Linked DNA regions of Endozoicomonas gorgoniicola. The protein of the gene in region 1 interacts with the protein of each later gene in a pairwise test. Links are inferred from orthologs where the notes say so. Each region holds a gene or a part of one and is shown on either strand. Other genes may lie near its edges. The genes, in order: aceE and nth.

Region 1 (3,568 bases):
TCTACATGTTAATACTGGTACTGGTGGTGGAAATTGCTTATCTTGCGATTATATTACATTTGATCGATATCATTGTTTTAGAAGTTTGCCGCTACAGATTCTCATCGAGCCCCATAATTCCTCAAGAGTTGATCATTTTTGAGATAAATTCGATGGAAGGCATTTTGCTCACAGCAAATGCTTTTTGGAAGGATTCTGCGGCATGGATGTTAACAACGGCGATGAAGGTTAACCACAGTGAACAGCTGTGGCATGAATGACCGGGGAAAATCTGAACTATTCTGCTTACTCAAAACAGTTGCTGGTTGGGTGGGCAGGTTCCTGAAACCTCAGGGTCAACAGTAGCTAAGGATAAACAGTAGCTCAGAATAAACAGTTCAGACAGAATCAGGAATGATCACTAGTCATAACCCTTTTTCGCCAAACGCTCTTTATTTTCGGAGCCGACATTTTCGGAATTTAGTATGCACGACATCGATCCTATCGAGACCCGGGAGTGGCTGGACTCTCTGGATTCCGTTCTGGAGAAAGAGGGGGAGGACAGGGCGCATTACCTGATGACCCGCCTGTCCCAACATGCAAGAGCCAAGGGTACGCAGTTGCCCTATGCAATAACAACACCTTATCGCAACACCATTCCACCGGAAAAAGAAGCCCGGATGCCTGGCGACCTGTTTATGGAGCGCCGGATCCGCTCTCTGGTGCGCTGGAACGCGCTGGCAATGGTCATGCGTGCCAACCAGAAAGACAGTTCTCTGGGGGGACACATTTCGTCGTTTGCGTCCAGTGCGACGCTGTACGACATTGGTTACAACTATTTCTTTCATGGTCATGAAAACGACCGTGAGGGCGATCTGGTTTATTACCAGGGACACACAGCTCCCGGTATTTATTCCCGTGCTTTTCTGGAAGGGCGGCTATCAGAAGAGCAGCTCAACAGTTTCCGTCAGGAGGTCGATGGCAAAGGTCTGTCGTCTTATCCGCACCCCTGGCTGATGCCTGACTTCTGGCAGTTTCCGACTGTATCCATGGGGCTTGGGCCGTTGCAGGCAATCTATCAGGCACATTTTATGAAGTACCTGATTAACCGGGGCCTGGCGCCGGATCAGGACCGCAAGGTCTGGGCATTTCTGGGTGACGGTGAGATGGACGAGCCGGAATCCCTGGGTGCTATCTCACTGGCAGGGCGTGAAAACCTCGACAACCTTATCTTCGTTGTAAACTGCAACCTGCAACGTCTGGATGGGCCAGTCAGGGGCAATGGCAAGATTATTCAGGAGCTGGAGGGGGTATTCCGTGGTGCTGGCTGGAATGTCCTGAAAGTCACCTGGGGTCGTCACTGGGATCAACTCTTTGCCAAAGACAAAGACGGCATGCTGCAACAGTTGATGGATGAAGCCGTTGACGGTGATTACCAGAACTGCAAGGCAAAAGGTGGTGCCTGGACCCGTGAAAACTTCTTTGGTCGCTATCCGGAAACCCTGAAGCTGGTTGAGCATCTGTCTGATGACGACATCTGGCGACTGAACCGTGGTGGTCACGATCCTTACAAAGTTTACGCGGCTTACCACGCCGCTGTGAACCATACCGGACAGCCAACCGTGATTCTGGCGAAGACCGTTAAGGGTTATGGTACGGGTACCACAGGCGAAGCTTCCAACATCAGTCACAATGTTAAGAAACTGCCGATTGATGACCTGAAACAGTTCCGTGATCGCTTTGATCTGCCCATCAGGGATGAAGACCTGCCCGGGCTGCCTTACTTCAAACCGGCGGAAGACAGTCCGGAAATGATCTACATGCGCAAGCATCGTGAGAAACTGGGTGGCTTTATTCCTTCCCGCCGGGTTCAGTCAGATGTGCAGCTGACCGTTCCCGAACTGTCGTCGCTGGATGCGGTACTCAAAGGCAGTGGTGAACGTGAAATTTCCACGACCATGGCGTATGTCAGGGTTCTGGGCGCTTTGGCAAAAGACAAGAACATTGGCAAGCATATCGTTCCCATTATTCCGGACGAAGCCCGAACCTTTGGTATGGAAGGCATGTTCCGCCAGCTGGGTATCTACTCTGCGAAAGGCCAGAAGTACGATCCGGTGGATTCTGACCAGGTTATGTTTTACAAGGAATCCAAAACCGGACAGATTCTTGAGGAAGGCATTAACGAAGCCGGTGCGCATGCGGCGTGGATCGCGGCTGCCACTTCCTACAGCAGCAACAATGTCCCCATGATTCCGTTCTATGCATTCTACTCCATGTTCGGATTCCAGCGTACAGGCGACCTGGCATGGGCAGCGGGGGATATTCAGGCCAGAGGTTTCCTGATCGGTGCGACTTCCGGTCGAACCTCCCTGAATGGTGAAGGGCTGCAGCATCAGGACGGCCATAGCCATGTACTGGCTTCCACTGTGCCGAATTGCATCAGCTACGATCCGACTTACGGCTACGAGCTGGCTGTGATCATCCAGGACGGCTTGCGTCGTATGTATGGTGAAAATGAGAGTGTCTGGTACTACATCACCACGATGAACGACAGCTACAAGATGCCTGCCCTGCCTGAAGGCGACGATGTGCTGGAAGGTATTGTTAAAGGTCTCTACTGCTTTGAAGAAGGCAAAAATACCGAAGGTCTGCGTGTTCAGCTGATCGGTTGCGGCACAATTCTGGAAGAAGTGCGTGCGGCAGCGCAGTTGCTGCGTGATGACTTTGACATTGAATCCGATATCTGGAGCGCAACCAGCTTCAACGAACTGCGTCGTGATGGCCTGAACGCTGCCCGTCATAACATGCTGAACCCGGAAGCAGAACTGCAGGTGAGCTGGGTTGAGAAACAACTGGCGAACAGAAAAGGACCTGTCATTGCCGCCAGTGATTACATGAAGGTGTACTCTGACCAGATTCGCGATTTTGTTCCGGGTACTTACATCACTCTGGGGACCGATGGCTTTGGTCGTTCAGATACGCGCGCAAAACTGCGCGAGTTCTTCGAGGTTGACCGCTATTTCGTTGTGGTGGCCGCGTTGACCGGGCTGGTAAAAGAGGGTGAAATTGAACCTTCAGTAGTGACCAGCGCCCTGAAGAAATATAACATCGACGGCGAAAAAGCTAACCCTGTGTACTGCTGATAAAGTGATGCCCTGTCTCTCGTCGAAGAGCCGGGGCTTCATGCTGGAAGGTATAACAAATGAGTGATGAAATTATCAAGGTTCCTGACATCGGCAGTGGCAGCGCAGAAGTCATTGAAGTCTGCGTTGCAACGGGTGATTCAGTAGCCGCAGAGGACTCTCTGATTGTTCTGGAGTCCGATAAAGCCACCATGGAAGTACCCGCCCCGAAAGATGGCCAGGTGGTTGAATTATTACTGAAAGTGGGGGATACGGTTTCAGAAGGGGATGACCTGCTGAAACTGGCGACGTCAGGAGCAGAGCCTGAAACTGACAATGCTCCGGTTCCGGAAGCAGTGCCTGAGAAGGCATCTCCTGAACCTGAAAAGATTAAACCGGCTCCTGATGTAGAGAGTGTTGTAGCGAGTGTTGCAGCCAGTTCTGTTGAAGCCAGCTCTGTTGAAGAT
Region 2 (3,326 bases), 490 kb from region 1 along the record:
TTATCTACTCTGCACTTCTCTATCTGGCGACGCCTCTGGTCATGCTGAGGCTCTTTCTTCGTGCCCGAAAAGCCCCGGCGTACCGTCAGCGATGGAGAGAACGGTTTGGTTTTTTTCCCGGTTTGCCAGAAGATAAACCGACTATCTGGGTACATTCGGTATCGGTTGGTGAGACCATTGCCAGCGCGCCACTGGTCAGGGAACTGCTGGAACGTTATTCACAGCATCGGATTCTGATCACCACCATGACACCTACGGGCTCAGACCGTGTGAAAGCTCTTTACGGCGATCTGCTGGGTCACCGGGTTGAGCATGTCTACTGCCCCTACGACCTGCCCGATGTACAGAATCGGTTTCTGAACAGGGTAAAGCCGGAGCTGGCACTGATTATTGATACCGAGCTATGGCCTAACACCATTGCAGCCTGCCACAAACGCAATATTCCGCTCATCATCGTCAATGCGCGACTGTCAGAACGATCAGCCAGAGGCTACGCCCGCCTGAAAGGACTGGTCAGGAATATGCTCAAACAGATAACCACGGTCGCTTGTCAGAATAAAGACGATGGAGATCGTTTTATTCGTTTGGGCCTGCCACCACAAAAACTGACCATTACCGGCAGTGTCAAGTTTGATCTTTCTGTCAGTCCGGAATTAACGGAGCATGGAAGACACTTAAAAAACCGCTGGGAAGAAGGGTTAGGCTACGATCCCATCGTTATCACGGCAGCCAGTACCCATGAAGGTGAGGATCAACAGATTCTTGAGGCTTTCAGCAGTCTGCGAAAACAACACGACAACTTGCTTCTGGTACTGGTACCCAGGCACCCTGAACGCTTTACTTCCGTTTACGAGCTGATTAAAAGCAATCAGTACAACGTTGTTCGACACAGCGAGAAGCAGCCTTTGAGACCATCCACTCAGGTGGTACTGGGCGATACGATGGGTGAAGTGATGACATTCCTTGCTGCGTCCGACATCGCGTTTATTGGTGGTTCATTGATTGAGCATGGCGGTCACAATATGCTGGAACCGGCAGTGCTGGGGCTCCCGGTTCTGTCGGGCAGACATGTGTTTAATTTTCAGGACATCAGTGACTCCCTGATCAGGGCTGGCGGTATGCAGCTGGTCGACTCTCCAAAACAGTTGGCTGAAGCCATTGCCCGGCTCATTACCGACAAACCGCACTATAAGGAGATGAGCCAGAACGCTGCCCGCTTTGTCGCCTCTAACCGTGGCGCACTGGAAAAAACGTTAAGTCTGATTAATCATCAACTACCTGTCAGTGACGTTTCGGATCACATCGATTAATGAATAAACAAAAGCGTACCGAAATTTTTACCCGTTTAAGGGATCAGAACCCAAACCCGACCACTGAGTTAAACTACAGCTCACCGTTTGAGTTGCTGATTGCCGTCATCCTGTCGGCACAGGCCACCGATGTTGGCGTCAACAAAGCCACCGACAGGCTCTACCCGGTGGCGAATACGCCGCAGGCGATTCTGGATCTTGGGCTGGAGGGATTGAAAAGCTATGTAAAAACCATTGGCCTGTATAACGCCAAAGCTGAAAACATTATCAAGACCTGTGAGATGCTGCTGACACTGCACAATGGTGAAGTTCCCGATAACCGCGAAGCCCTGGAAGCACTGCCCGGCGTTGGCAGAAAAACCGCCAACGTCGTCCTCAACACCGCATTCGGACAACCGACCATGGCGGTCGATACCCATATTTTCCGGGTCTCCAACCGCACCGGCATTGCTCCCGGAAAAAATGTGCTGGAGGTTGAAAAGCGACTGCTGAGGCTGGTGCCAAAAGAGTTTCTGGTGGACGCCCACCACTGGCTGATCCTTCACGGTCGTTATGTCTGCAAAGCCCGAAAGCCCCAATGTGGCAGCTGTATTATTGAAGACCTCTGCGAATTCTCTCCATCAAAAAAAAATGTAAAGAAAAAGAAGTAAAAAACCTCAATATTACTCAAAGACTCTAGATGAGTCTTTTTTTTGCCTTTACAAAAGTCACGAAAGTGTTCGCAAACAGGTCAAGAAACAAAACTAGTGTCGTTTATTCGGATATGGGCAGGTCATATGCATCATTCGATCCTATAATGCAAAGCTATATCTTTACGTAAGTACAGAGCTGCCTGACCATTTTATGGCTCAGGCCGTGTTTCTCTTCGACAGGTAAACCCCGCTATGAAAGCTCACATCGCCTTCATCCTGGCAATACTTATCTATCACACCTCAGCTTACGCTGAATATTATTTATACTTCATGAATAATACTTATGGCGAGATAACCCTGCGCAACACCTGTGACCATCGATTAGACAGCCCGTACTGTAGAGCTCTCAACACTGGCAAGCTCGATGCCTTCAAGCGGGTTGAGAGCCATTCAATAAACTATGACTCTGGAATTGACGAAGGTGAGGACTACACCCTGAAAAGCTTCTTTTCAATACCAGGTAGCGAAAATACAGCGGACAATAATTATTTCTCCACGACATTCCATGGTGATTTCTGGGGTAGCCATATCACCGAAGTCAGCGTTTATGTTGATGGAATCCAGCACGTACTGCTTAACAAGAGTTCAGATAACAAGAGTTCAGGTAACAAGAGTTCAGGTAACAAGAGTTCAGGTAACAAGAGTTCAGGTAACAAGAGTTCAGGTAACAAGAGTTCAGGTAATGAGGTTTTACCCGATGAAGTTGGTTCTGTAGCGATTCGTCATTCTGATGGAAACACCTACACTTTTTACGTTAACGCTCAGAAAGATATGGCTTCGATACAGACAATCGACCACCTGTTTTACGCCATTGATAAAAAGCCCACGCTCCTGTCATCGGAAAGTGATAATGAACTGACTGTGATCACCTACAACATTAAAGCTTTTCCAGACTATATTGGCCTGGTCCTGGACTTGAATAAAGTGGATTCAAGAGTCCGTTACCTGTCTCAGGCAGACGCTTTGAGAAAGGCCGATGTTCTGGTGTTTCAGGAGGCCTGGGATAGCTATAGCCGCGATACACTGAAAAAAAAGCTTCATGATATATATCCTCACAGCTACGATCCAATACCAGAAAGCTACCATCTAAGGCCTTTAGGCAGTGGCTTGCTGGCTTTAAGCCGATACCCAATCACAAACACCACCTTTGTTAATTACCAGGATTACCAGGACCTGCAAGGTGATGATGATTATTCCAACAAAGGCGCAGCGTACTTTAAAATAGATAAAAATGGTAAAGCTTATAATCTTATTACCACGCATGCACAGGCAGGCGGTGGTAATAACTCTATAGCCGCCAGACGAGAAGAGTTCAGAATAATCA

The links.
Region 2: the proteins of aceE (region 1) and nth interact in binary tests that used the Escherichia coli proteins (3 or more experiments, as listed by UniProt). The link is inferred for Endozoicomonas gorgoniicola from one-to-one orthologs.

Annotation. Positions count from the first base shown.
Region 1 is NZ_JAPFCC010000001.1:4,640,478-4,644,045, forward strand. What follows is about bases 82-3,322. They hold aceE (pyruvate dehydrogenase (acetyl-transferring), homodimeric type), read left to right. Parts: upstream 82-464; coding sequence 465-3,122; downstream 3,123-3,322. Other genes in these bases: NX722_RS20810 (hypothetical protein), read left to right, coding at 82-260; aceF (dihydrolipoyllysine-residue acetyltransferase), read left to right, coding at 3,182-3,322. Also shown: more of NX722_RS20810, read left to right, coding at 27-81; more of aceF, read left to right, coding at 3,323-3,568. UniProt on the Escherichia coli protein: Component of the pyruvate dehydrogenase (PDH) complex, that catalyzes the overall conversion of pyruvate to acetyl-CoA and CO(2).
Region 2 is NZ_JAPFCC010000001.1:4,153,702-4,157,027, forward strand. What follows is about bases 136-3,134. They hold nth (endonuclease III), read left to right. Parts: upstream 136-1,309; coding sequence 1,310-1,960; downstream 1,961-3,134. Other genes in these bases: waaA (lipid IV(A) 3-deoxy-D-manno-octulosonic acid transferase), read left to right, coding at 136-1,310; NX722_RS18845 (endonuclease/exonuclease/phosphatase family protein), read left to right, coding at 2,195-3,134. Also shown: more of waaA, read left to right, coding at 1-135; more of NX722_RS18845, read left to right, coding at 3,135-3,326. UniProt on the Escherichia coli protein: DNA repair enzyme that has both DNA N-glycosylase activity and AP-lyase activity. The DNA N-glycosylase activity releases various damaged pyrimidines from DNA by cleaving the N-glycosidic bond, leaving an AP (apurinic/apyrimidinic) site.